DNA from 2 places in the Microbacterium sp. NPDC055521 genome. Region 2 is predicted to be linked to the other one. Evidence: predicted binding sites of a transcription regulator. Region 2 holds the regulator's gene; the other holds the start of a gene.
The links. Region 2 encodes HrcA, which represses chaperone genes, less so after heat shock. Its sites were predicted from a motif close to TTNGCACTCGNNNNNNNCGAGTGCNAA; they were not measured.
Positions count from the first base shown of each region.

Region 1: the regulator HrcA is predicted to act here: its motif matches at 3,432-3,458, upstream of groES (co-chaperone GroES).

Region 1 covers NZ_JBSHJX010000005.1:155,264-161,125, reverse strand. The annotation lists gene ACWGSM_RS07360 (dynamin family protein) at 1-1,375, opposite strand, end outside; gene ACWGSM_RS07355 (hypothetical protein) at 1,406-1,609, opposite strand; gene ACWGSM_RS07350 (hypothetical protein) at 1,707-2,825, opposite strand; gene groES (co-chaperone GroES) at 3,051-3,347, opposite strand; gene ACWGSM_RS07340 (THUMP-like domain-containing protein) at 3,582-4,763, shown strand; gene ACWGSM_RS07335 (hypothetical protein) at 4,764-5,862, opposite strand, start outside.
Region 2 covers NZ_JBSHJX010000001.1:231,383-237,244, forward strand. The annotation lists gene ACWGSM_RS01115 (HIT domain-containing protein) at 1-86, opposite strand, end outside; gene ACWGSM_RS01120 (16S rRNA (uracil(1498)-N(3))-methyltransferase) at 101-829, opposite strand; gene dnaJ (molecular chaperone DnaJ) at 861-1,970, opposite strand; gene hrcA (heat-inducible transcriptional repressor HrcA) at 2,014-3,048, opposite strand; gene hemW (radical SAM family heme chaperone HemW) at 3,142-4,368, opposite strand; gene ACWGSM_RS01140 (DUF1990 family protein) at 4,419-5,069, opposite strand; gene lepA (translation elongation factor 4) at 5,130-5,862, opposite strand, start outside.

The sequences.
Region 1 (5,862 bases), on a different contig from region 2:
TGTAGATCTTCTCTCCCGCGCTGAGCTGGCCCGCTTCGAGCCCGGCGATGTCCTCGACCGGGTCGAGGACGCCGCGGATGTCGGAGACGTCGCTGACGGGGATGTCGGCCTGATCCTGGCTGAAGAGCTCGGCCACCTCCTCGGAGAGCCAGCGGGAGCGCTCGTCGGTCCACACGAAGGTCTCCGACACGGCGGCGGTGACGCGCTGGTCCAGCCACTCGCGGATCTGATCCCAGATCGGACCGGGGTCGCCCTCGTCGATCGCGCGCTCCGCTTCGCGCTGCACCTTGCGCAGTCGATCGCGGACGTCGTGCTCCATGTCGGCGACGAGGTCGGCGATGCCGTCGGTCAGCAGCACCTGCCAGCGGGCGGAGCGCCCGCGGAAGTCATCCGCCTTCGCCTTGGCTGCCTCGAGCTCGGCGATCATGCGCGGCGTGTCCTCGGGGTTCAGCAGCGCGTTCAGCTCAGCGCGCAGCGACATCTCCAGCTGCTCGACGACGGAGATGAGATCGTGCACCGCTCCGCGCTGGTGGATGGCCTCGGCCCGGCCGAGCACGTCCCGCCGCAGATGAGCGACGAGCGCGGGGAAGCCCGATTCGTCGTTCAGCGTGCGATCCTGCAGTTCGGCGGCCAGCAGTCGCAGATCGCTCGACACCGAGAAGATCGGGATGTCCTGACCGCCGCTGAGGTGCGTACGGTCGATCTCCTCGATGCGTCGCCATTCCGGGTACAGGTCGGTCTTCGCCAGCACCGCGGCGACGTTCGGCGAGATGCGCATGGCGTGCCGGAGGAACTGCACCTCGGGTTCGGTGTACTCCTGCGAGGCGTCCGAGACGAGCAGCACCGCGTGAGCCGACGAGAGCGCCGCGAGCGTGGCCAGCGAGTTCGACGACTCGAGACCGCCGACTCCCGGCGAATCGACGAGCGTGAGCCCGCCGCGCAGGATCTCGCGAGGAAGCAGCACTTCGGCCGACAGGATGCCGCGCTCGTTGCCGGGGTTGCCGTGCTCCGAGACGTACTGGGCGAGGTCTTCGAGGGGTATCTCGCGGCGCTGCGGCTCGGCCGCCGCGCCGGCGGGCCGCTCGACCACCCACGCCGAGGGCTGCTCGGCGTAGCCGACCGTGGTGGGAACGCTCGTGGCGACGTCGTCGTCGACCGGGCACGCGGGAGCGTTAACGAGCGCGTTGATCAGCTTGCTCTTGCCCTGTTTGAACTCACCGACGACGATCACGCGCACGGCCGGGTCCTCCAGGCGGTGCTGCGTGCTCGCGAGTCGGGCGGCGAGGTCGTTCCTGCCCGCAGACGCGGCGAGATCGCCGACATCATGGATGACGTCGACGATCCTCGCCTCCCCAGCTGGATGCTCTCCCGGCACGTGCGCTCCCTCCCTTGGCCCAGATGCGGATCAGGCGAACAGTCCGGGATGATCCCCCGGGTCGGCCTGACCGCCGTCGAGATCTCCCCATATCTCGTCGGCGTCCAGGTCCCAATCGGATTCCGAGATGTTCGCGATCTCCTGAGTGAAGGCGTCGGCGCCCAAGGGATCGAGAAGATCCGCTCCTCCCCAGGGCGCGTCGTCCGATGGGCTGGTGTCCGGTTCGTCAGACATGGTTCTCACTCCCATCGAGTGCTCAGGAGCTTACTGGTGTGCCTGGCCGCCCACCAGAGGGACGGCCAGGCAGGTCGTGCGCCCGCTGGATGATCTTTCAGAAGGCGACGTCGGACCCGTCCCCGAAGGGGCTGTCGACGTTGACGTCGGTGATCGTCATGTCCATGTCGGACGTGGACGTCGAGTTGTCGTTGAAAGAGTCGTCGGCCGTCCAGGTGTGCGAGTTGTCGACCATGGACTCGTCGTTGAACGAGTCGGTGAACGACCAGTCCTGCGAGTTGTCCGTCACCGAGTTGTCGGAGTTGTCGGAGTTGTCCGAGTTGTCCGAGTTGTCGCTGTTGTCGGAGTTGTCGTTGAACGAGTCGGTGAACGACCAGTCCTGCGAGTAGTCCTCGTTGAACGAATCGGTGTTCCAGGTGTTGCCCGTCCAGACATCGCCCACGCTGATGTCGGTGTTGACGTTCGTCACCGTCGCGTCACCGCCGGCTGCAGCCGAGCCGTCTCCGGATGCGATGTTGCTGCTCTGCCCGAAGTGCTGGCCGACGTCGCCGCCCGCCGAGATGTTCTGGCTGACCGACTGGTCGTTGAGCGTGGTCCTTCCGTCGATGCTGAGCGACCCGGTGCCCGCCATGGCTGCCATGCCACCGCCGCCGGCGCCGAGGCTGACGTCGCCGAAGCCCGTGTTGAACTGCCGTACACCGGTGGTGACGGAGTTGTCGTACAGCGTGTTGTACGAGTCGGTCACCGAGTGGTCCGAGTTGTCGCGCCACGAGTGGTCCGAGTTGTCGGAGTTGTCGTTGTACGAGTCGTTGGTCGAGTTGTCGGAGTTGTCGCTGTTGTCCGAGTTGTCGGTCACCGAGTTGTCGCTGTTGTCGGAGTTGTCGCTGTTGTCCGAATTGTCGCTGTTGTCCGAATTGTCGCTGTTGTCCGAATTGTCGCTGTTGTCCGAATTGTCGCTGTTGTCCGAGTTGTCGGTCACCGAGTTGTCCGAGTTGTCGCTGTTGTCGCTGTTGTCGGAGTTGTCGCTGTTGTCCGAGTTGTCGGTCATCGAGTTGTCGGAGTTGTCCGTGACGGAGTTGTCGGAGCTGTCCGAGTTGTCCATCACCGAGTTGTCGGAGTTGTCCGAGTTGTCGCTGTTGTCGTCTGTGTTTCCGGAGTTGGCGATACCCAGGTTCCACTGGGATCCGGAGGTGTTGGCGTTGCCGTCGAGAGCCATGATCGATTACCCCTTCATCGTGAATGTGCCAGGTGGCGCGTGTTACGAGTGTGCGACTCGGGCCCGTCCGCGGCATCGGGGGGCGCCCCGAGGGCTGTAGGGGCGGGCCGGGGGCATCCGCGGGGCCGGGTCGGGGATCGATAGGGGTTGGCAGACGCCGGGGGTACGACAGAGGGTCCGGATGCCATGGCATCCGGACCCTCTGGGAGCTGGTGTCGAACCGCGTCAGCGGACGACGACGGCGAGCACGTCGCGAGCCGAGAGCACGAGGTACTCATCGGCGCCGAACTTCACCTCGGTGCCGCCGTACTTGCTGTAGAGCACGCGGTCACCCACGGCGACGTCGAGCGGAACGCGGTTGCCGTTGTCGTCGATGCGGCCGGGGCCCACTGCCACGACCTGGCCCTCCTGGGGCTTCTCCTTGGCGGTGTCGGGGATGACCAGACCGCTTGCGGTGGTCTGCTCTGCCTCGACCTGCTGGATGACGATGCGGTCCTCGAGCGGCTTGATGGAAACCGACACGGTGTACCTCTTCTTTCGTGACTGTGTTCAGAAGATCATTAGCACTCTCGAGGTGAGGGTGCTAACTCCAGTCTATGCCGACGTCTGGCACTCATGCAATGCGAGTGCCAGCCCCTGCGGCGGCTGTCGTTCTTGCGCACTGGGCCCATATGTTCGCAACCCGCGCGGGGAGGCAGCCATATGGGCGCAGCCGGCGACACGCGACACCGGATGCTCGAGCCGTAGGCTGAGCGGGTGGAGATGTCCGAACTGACCGCGCTGCTCACGCGTGAGGGTCTCGCGCTGCTCGACGAGGTCGGAGCCGTCGAGTCATCGGCCGACGTCGCACGATCCGTGTCGCGGCTGCGCGCGGCCGGCCACTCCCCCGATCTCGTCTCGGCGGTGGTCGGCCAGGCCCACCTGCGGGTGAAGGCGCGGGCGAAGTTCGGTGAGTTCGCCGACCGGATGCTGTTCACCCGGGCAGGCCTCGAGCAGGCCACCCGCCTGAGCGTCGCCACCATGCACGCCGTGCGGCTTCGGCGCGCCGGGATCACGCGCGTCGCCGACCTCGGCTGCGGCATCGGCGGCGACAGCCTCGCCTTCGCCGGTGCCGGGCTGGCCGTCGACGCGGTGGATGCCGATCAGGTGACCTCGGCCATCGCCGCGTACAACCTGGCTCCGTTCCCCGATGCGACCGTGCGCCAGGGGGTCGCCGAGGACAACGTTCCTGATCAGGGGGCTGTCTGGCTGGATCCCGCTCGGCGGACGGCCGGGCACAGTGAGACGACGCGCACCTCCGCCGCGGACTGGTCACCCGCACTCGACTGGTGCGTCGAGGTCGCGAGGCGGCATCCCACCGGCATCAAGCTCGGGCCCGGTCTCGACCGCGACCTGATCCCCGACGACGTCGAGGCGCAATGGGTCAGCGCCGACGGAAGCGTCGTCGAGCTCGTGCTGTGGAGCGGCGAGCTCGCGCGGGACGGCATCCGGCGCTCTGCCCTGGTGATGCAGGCCGGCGAGACGCACGAGATCACGGCGGCCGCCGATGCCGCCGACGAGCCGGTGCGCGCACTCGGCGCCTATCTGCACGAGCCGGACGGCGCGGTGATCCGCGCGCGGCTGATCGGCGAGGTGGCGCGGATGCTGGACGCGGGGATGATCGACGAGCAGATCGCGTACCTCACCGGCGACGCGGCGCTGACCTCCCCGTTCGTGCAGTCGTTCCGCGTGCGCGAGACCATGCCCGCGCATGTGAAGACGATCAACCAGGCGCTGCGCGCGCACGACATCGGGCGTCTCGAGATCAAGAAGCGCGGCATGGACATCGATCCCGCCGCGTTCCGGAAGAAGCTGGCACTGAAGGGTTCGAAGGCGGGGACACTGATCCTCACCCGGACGACATCCGGCCGGGTGGCGATCCTCGCCGACCGGGTCTGATCAGCCGCCCGACTCGCCCGTGCTGTCCGCACTGCGGATGATCGTCAGCGTCGGACCTCGGGGGTTCGACTCGTGCATCTCGTACCTCACGTCGTCGACCTGCAGGGAGTAGACGCCGTCGGATGGATCGCAGGTCTTCGCGAGGGCATCGGTCTCCGGATCGGCGACGTAGATGCACGTGTGCCCGTCCTGCGAGAGGAAGATCGGCACGTCGTCGTCGTATCCGATGATCTGCAGCGTGTTCGGATCGACCCCGTCGGCTTCGAGCACGCGGATGTATCGCCGCTCATCCTCCGTGTACTGCGCCTCCCAGTCGAAGCCGGCCGCCATGTCGTACCGCTGGACGACCAGCACCTCGCGCCCGGTGATGTCGGTCACCAGGGTCGCCCAGTACGACCACTGCACGTCGCCGTCAGAGCGGTTCAGCGAGACGCCCACCGGCTGGGCGAACGGCGTGTCCTCATCGGCCGGCGACATACACTGGTGGCCGTTCCGGTCGATGACGTGAATGGCCAGGCAGATCTCCTCACCGTTCTTCGAGGTCGCACGCCATAGCGAGGCGTCGTACTGCTCACCGAGGTAGGTCATCGAGCCGGGGTCGAAACGTGCGGTCTTCTCGATCTCGGCCATCGCCTTCGCCTGCTCCGCCGACATGGTGGGGGTGCTGTCGCGGTTCAGCAGCATCCAGCCGCCACCGAAGCCGAGCAGAAGCACGATCAGCGTCGAGAGGACGAGCAGCGGGATGCTCGGCCGCCGGCGCCTCGGTGCGGCACCGCCTGCGGGCGCGGACGGCTCGTGCTCGTCGGGCCCGCCGGCCGCGTCCTGCGATGAGGCGAGCAGCCCGTGCTCGTTCAGCCCGTGCTCGATCAGGCCGTGCTCGATGGGGCCGTGCTCGATCAGGCCGTGCTCGTTCAGGGGCCGATCGTGATCGCGCGGCTCCGCGGGGCGCGGCCCTGTCAGGTGCTGATCGTGATCGGGATGCTGCGGCGAAGAGGCCGAATCACGAGCCGCGGGAACCGCAGCCGGCGCGACCACCGGATCGGCGGCGGCACGGGCATCCAGCTCCCGAAGCTCGGCGAGCTCCGCGTCGTTCGCGCCG
Region 2 (5,862 bases):
ATCGCGAACACGCGGTCGGTCTCGGCGAGGATGTCGCCGGGGATCTCCCCGTTCAAGATGCGGGTGAAGATCGAGGGTTCGCTCATGCCTGCAAGTCTATTCACCAGCGGCCCAGGTTGGCCGAGAGCACCGCGATCGCCGCGGGGCCGGCGGTCGAGGTGCGCAGCACCGTGTCGCCCAGGCGAACGCGTTCGGCGCCGGTCGCCTCGAGACGCTCCAGCTCGTCGGGGGTGATCCCGCCCTCCGGACCCACCACGAGCACGAGGTCGCGGCCGTCGGGACGGATGCTGGTCAGCGGCGTCTGCGTCCACGGATCGAGCACGAGCAGCCGGGCATCCGCCGCTCGCGCGGCGAGCTGCGCGGTGGACTGCACGGGGGCCACCTCGGGAACCCACGCTCGGTGCGCCTGCTTGGCCGCCTCGCGGACGATCGTCGCCCAGCGCTCCCGGCCCTTCACCGCCTTCGGCCCGTCCCAGCGTGACACGCTGCGCGCCGCCTGCCAGGGCACGATCTCGTCGACGCCGAGCTCGCACGCGGCCTGCACGGCCATCTCGTCGCGGTCGCCCTTGGCGAGTGCCTGCACGAGCACGATGCGCGTCTCGGGACCGTTCTGCACCTGGCGTCCGGTGATCCGCACCGTGACCTGCGATGCCGTGACGTCCTCTGTCGCACCTTCGAGCCACACACCGCGGCCGTCGCCGATGGTCACCGTCTCCCCGACCCGCACACGGCGCACCACCGAGGCGTGCTTCCCCTCGGATCCGGTGAGCCGGACGAGTTCGCCGATGGCGGCGTCGGTGCAGTCGGGTACGACGAAGTGCAGGGCCATGGGGCTCCGATCGGCAGTGGTGGGTCGTCGGTCAGTGGCTGCGGAAGCGGTCGCGCAGCTTCGAGAACAGCCCCTGCTGGAACTGGGCGAGGTGGGGAGCCGGGGTCTTCGCCTTCTTGGCGAAGTCCTCGATGAGCTTGCGCTGCGCCCCGTCGAGCTTGGTCGGCGTGATCACCTGCACGCCCACGCGCAGGTCTCCGCGCTGCGATCCGCGCAACGGCGTGATGCCCCGCCCGGCGATGGTCAGCACATCACCGGACTGCACGCCCGCGCGCAGCTCGAGGTCGACCGATCCGTCGAGGCCATCGATGGTCGTGGTGGTGCCGAGGATGGCATCCGTCATCGACACCTCGAGCGTCGCCAGCAGATCGTCGCCGTCTCGGCTGAACACCGGATGCGGTGCGACGGCCACCTCGACGTACAGGTCGCCGTTCGGGCCGCCCGCCCGGCCGACCTCGCCCGAGCCGGGCAGCTGCAGGCGCAGGCCGGTCTCGACCCCGGCCGGGATGTCGAGGGCGACCGTGCGGCGCGAGCGCACTCGGCCCTGCCCTGCGCACGATCCGCACGGGTTGGGGATGACCGTGCCGTAGCCCTCGCAGCTGCCGCATGGCTGGGTGGTGACGACGTTGCCGAGCAGGCTGCGCACCTGACGCTGCACGTGACCGCTGCCACCGCAGACGTCGCAGGTGATGGGAGACGTGCCGGGCTGGCAGCAGCTGCCGTGGCAGGTCTCGCAGAGCACCGCGGTGTCGACCTCGATGTCCCTGTGCACGCCGAAGATGACGTCGCCGAGCTCGAGGTTGATGCGCACCAGGGCATCCTGTCCGCGCTCGCGGCGCGACCGGGGACGCGCCGCACGGGCACCGCCCGCGGCACCGAAGAACGTCTCGAAGATGTCGCCGAAACCGCCGAACCCTCCCCCGAAGCCGCCGTTCTGGTCGCCGCCCATGTCGTAGCGACGCCGGGAGTCCTCGTCGCTGAGCACGTCGTACGCGTGCGTGACGAGTTTGAACCGCTCCGCCGCGTCCTCCCCCGGGTTCACATCCGGGTGCAGCTGCCTGGCGAGCTTGCGGTAGGCCTTCTTGATCTCGTCCTGAGAGGCGTCCTTCGACACCCCGAGGACCTCGTAGTGATCCGCCACGGTCACCTTTCTTCGTGTGCGTTCGTGTGTGCGGCGGCCCGGATCAGCGGGCTGCCTCGTCTTCTTCGAGCATGCGCGACAGGTAGCGGGCCACGGCCCGCGCTGCGGCGAGATTGCTCGGGTAGTCCATGCGGGTCGGCCCCATCACGCCGACGCGCGCCGTGCCGCCGGGCGCGGCGTAGTTGCTGGCGACGATCGACGCCTCACCGAGTCCGAACGGGGCGTTCTCGGTGCCGATGCTGGTGGCCAGACCGTGCTCGTCGGTCACCATCTCGGTCATCAGCCGCAGCAGGGTCACCTGCTCCTCGATCGCCTCGAGCAGAGGGTGGATGCTGCCGCGGAAGTCCTGCTCGCGCCGCGCGAGGGTGGCGGCCCCTGCCATCACCAGCCGCTCCTGGCGGAACTCCGCGAGCTCTTCGGCGATCACGGCCGCCAACGATGACAGCGCCGGCTGCAGGCGGGAGCCGGTCTGCGTGTCGATGACCGAGGCGATGCGCTCGGACGCCTCGCCGACCGCGCGGCCGGTGATGAGCGCGGCGAGCTGGGCGCGCAGCACGGCCAGGTCGTCGTCGTCGATGTCGATGGGCAGCGGCGAGATGCGCTGCGACACGCCACCGGCATCCGTGACCAGCACGACCAGCATGCGATTCGGGGCGAGCGCGACGAGCTCCACGTGCGTGATGCTCGCTCGCGCGAACGACGGGTACTGGACGAGAGCGACCTGCCCGGTGAGCTGGGTGAGCACGCGCACCGTGCGCGCCATCAGATCGTCGAGGTCGCTGGGGGCGGCGAGGAACGACTCGATGGCCGTGCGCTGCGGTACCGAGAGCGGGCGCACCTGGGCGAGGTGGTTGACGAACACCCGGTAGCCCTTGTCGGTCGGCACCCGGCCCGACGAGGTGTGCGGGGCGGTGATGAGCTCTTCGTCTTCGAGCTGCGCCATGTCGTTGCGGATGGTCGCGGCGGAGACGCCGAACGCGTGGCGCTCGACGATCGACTTGCTGCCGACCGGCTCGTGGGTCGCGACGTAGTCCTGCACGATAGCGCGGAGGACCTCGAGGCCTCGTTGTGTGACCATCATCCCTCCCGCTGGCACTCGAACGTTCCGAGTGCCAATCCTACCCGTTCGCACCCGCCGGTCGGCCCGCGACCGCCGCGCGAGTCCCGCCCGCTACTCGGTGAGCGCGCGCACCACGGCATCCGCCAGCAGCCGACCCCGCAGGGTGAGGCGCACGCGACGCTGTCGCAGAGCCGCGGCCGCGTCGACCAGCCCGTCCGAGATCAGCTCGGCGACCCGGTCGCGGCGCCCTGCGGCGATGTCGTCGATCGGCAGGCCCTCCGCGAGACGGCTCTGCAGCAGCACCCGCTCGAGCGTGCGCGCCGCGGGATCGGGCCGCTCGCGGCCCGCTGCGGGCGACTCGCCGAGGGCGAGCCGCTGCGCGTACGCGGCCGGATGCTTGACGTTCCACCAGCGCAGACCCGTGACGTGGCTGTGCGCACCGGGCCCGAAGCCCCACCAGTCCGAGCCGCGCCAGTACGCCATGTTGTGCCGCGAGCGGTGGTCGCCTCCGTCGGCACGGGCCCAGTTGCTCACCTCGTACCACTCGAAGCCCGCGGCTCCCAGCCGCTGATCGGCGGACTCGTACATGTCGGCCTGCAGATCGTCGTCGGGCGCGGGCACCTCGCCCCGCCGGATCTGCCTGGCGAGCTTGGTGCCGTCCTCGATGATGAGCGCGTAGGCGGAGATGTGATCGGGCTCGAGAGCGATGGCCGCGTCGAGGGACCGCTCCCAGTCGGTCAGCGACTCTCCCGGCGCGCCGTAGATGAGGTCGACGCTCACGTCGAGGCCGGCATGGCGCGCGGCGTCGACGGCCGTGCGCACGTTCTCCGGACGGTGGGTGCGGTCGAGCGCGGCCAGCACGTGCGGCACGGCGGACTGCATCCCGACGGAGAGGCGGGTCACCCCGGCATCCACCAGCGTCCGCACCACCTCGGGTGTCACGGTGTCGGGGTTGGCCTCGACGCTCACCTCGGCGCCGTCGCGGATGCCGAATGCCGACGTCACCGCGCCGAGCATCCGCGCCAGGTCACCGGCGGGCAGCAGGGTCGGCGTGCCGCCGCCGAAGAAGACCGTGTCGAGAGGACGGATGCCGCCGGCTTCGCCGAGCACTGCGGCCGAGAGCGCGATCTCGCGGATCAGAGTGTCGGCGTACTCGTCCTGCTTGGCTCCGCGCAGCTCGCTCGCGGTGTAGGTGTTGAAGTCGCAGTACCCGCAGCGCACGCGGCAGAACGGCACGTGCAGGTAGGCCGAGAAGGGCACGGAGGGGTCGACGGCGATGTCAACGGGCAGGCGGCCGTCGGCCGGCGCCGGATCCCCCAGCGGAAGAGGCCCGGCCATCAAAGCGTCCGTGCCATCAGGATGCCTGTGCCATCAGAGTGTGCGCACCATCAGATCGGGGTGGCGTACAACGGCGAGATGGCGCGCAGGTAGAGAGCGAACAGCTCGCGACGGCGACGGCGCACCATGCCGGGAAGCCGGTACAGCAGGGCCACGGGAGCATCGAACGCCCGCACGGTGAACCACACCTCGTCGGTGTCCTCGCGCCATTCGATGTCGAACGACTCCTCACCGCTCACCACCGAGCCGCCGACGGTGCCGAGCACGAAGCCGATGCGGCGACGCTCTTCCGTCACCGAGATCACGCGCAGTTCGGCATCCGCTCTCATGCCCTTGACGCGGCCATGCAGCTGCAGGGTCATTCCCGGCGCGACGAACGGCATCCCGTCGGCGGCGAAACGCTGCTCGACCTGGGTGCGGTTCGGCGCGATGGGCGCGCCCTCGGCGTCGAAGCTGACGCCGGTGTAGGCGGAGCCGGCCGCCGGGCGCACATCGCGCAGCTCGAGTCCCGCGGCGCGCTGCGCCGTCCACGACAGCAGCGATTCTCCGGCTGTGCGGAAACGGTCTTCACCGCTGCCGAGACGCCAGGATGCCTCGGCGGGAATACTGCGCTCCGGCGGGTACTGCATGAGGTCGGGCGCGTGGGTCGCGCCCACCGCGGCATAGTCAACCGTGCCTTCTCGGAAAGTCCCCCGACGCATGATCTCCAGCCTAAGCGACCTGTCTGAACAGTCTCCGAACGACACCGCGTCCGGAGCGACCTACTTCTTGTCCTTGCCCTCGACGTCACCCGACAGCGCGGCGATGAACGCCTCCTGGGGCACCTCGACGCGACCGACCATCTTCATGCGCTTCTTGCCCTCCTTCTGCTTCTCGAGCAGCTTGCGCTTGCGGCTGATGTCACCGCCGTAGCATTTGGCGAGCACGTCCTTGCGGAGGGCACGGATGGTCTCGCGCGCGATGATGCGCGCGCCGATCGCCGCCTGGATGGGCACCTCGAAGTTCTGCCGAGGGATGAGCTTGCGCAGGCGCTCGGCCATCATCGTGCCGTAGGCGTACGCCTTCTCGCGGTGCACGATCGCGCTGAACGCGTCGACCTTGTCTCCCTGCAGCAGCACGTCGACCTTGACCAGGTCGCCCTCCTGCTGACCGTCGGGCTCGTAGTCCAGACTCGCATAGCCCTGCGTCTTGGACTTCAGCTGGTCGAAGAAGTCGAACACGATCTCGCCGAGCGGCATGCGATAGCGCAACTCGACGCGCTCCTCAGAGAAGTACTCCATGCCCAGCAGCGCGCCGCGTCGCGACTGGCAGAGTTCCATGACCGTGCCGACGTAGTCCTTCGGCAGCAGGATCGCGGTCTTCACCATGGGCTCCGACACCGAGGCGACACGGCCGTCGGGGTACTCGCTCGGGTTGGTGACGATGACCGTCTCACCGGTGTCGGTGATGACCTCGTAGATCACGCTGGGAGCGGTGGTGATGAGGTCGAGTCCG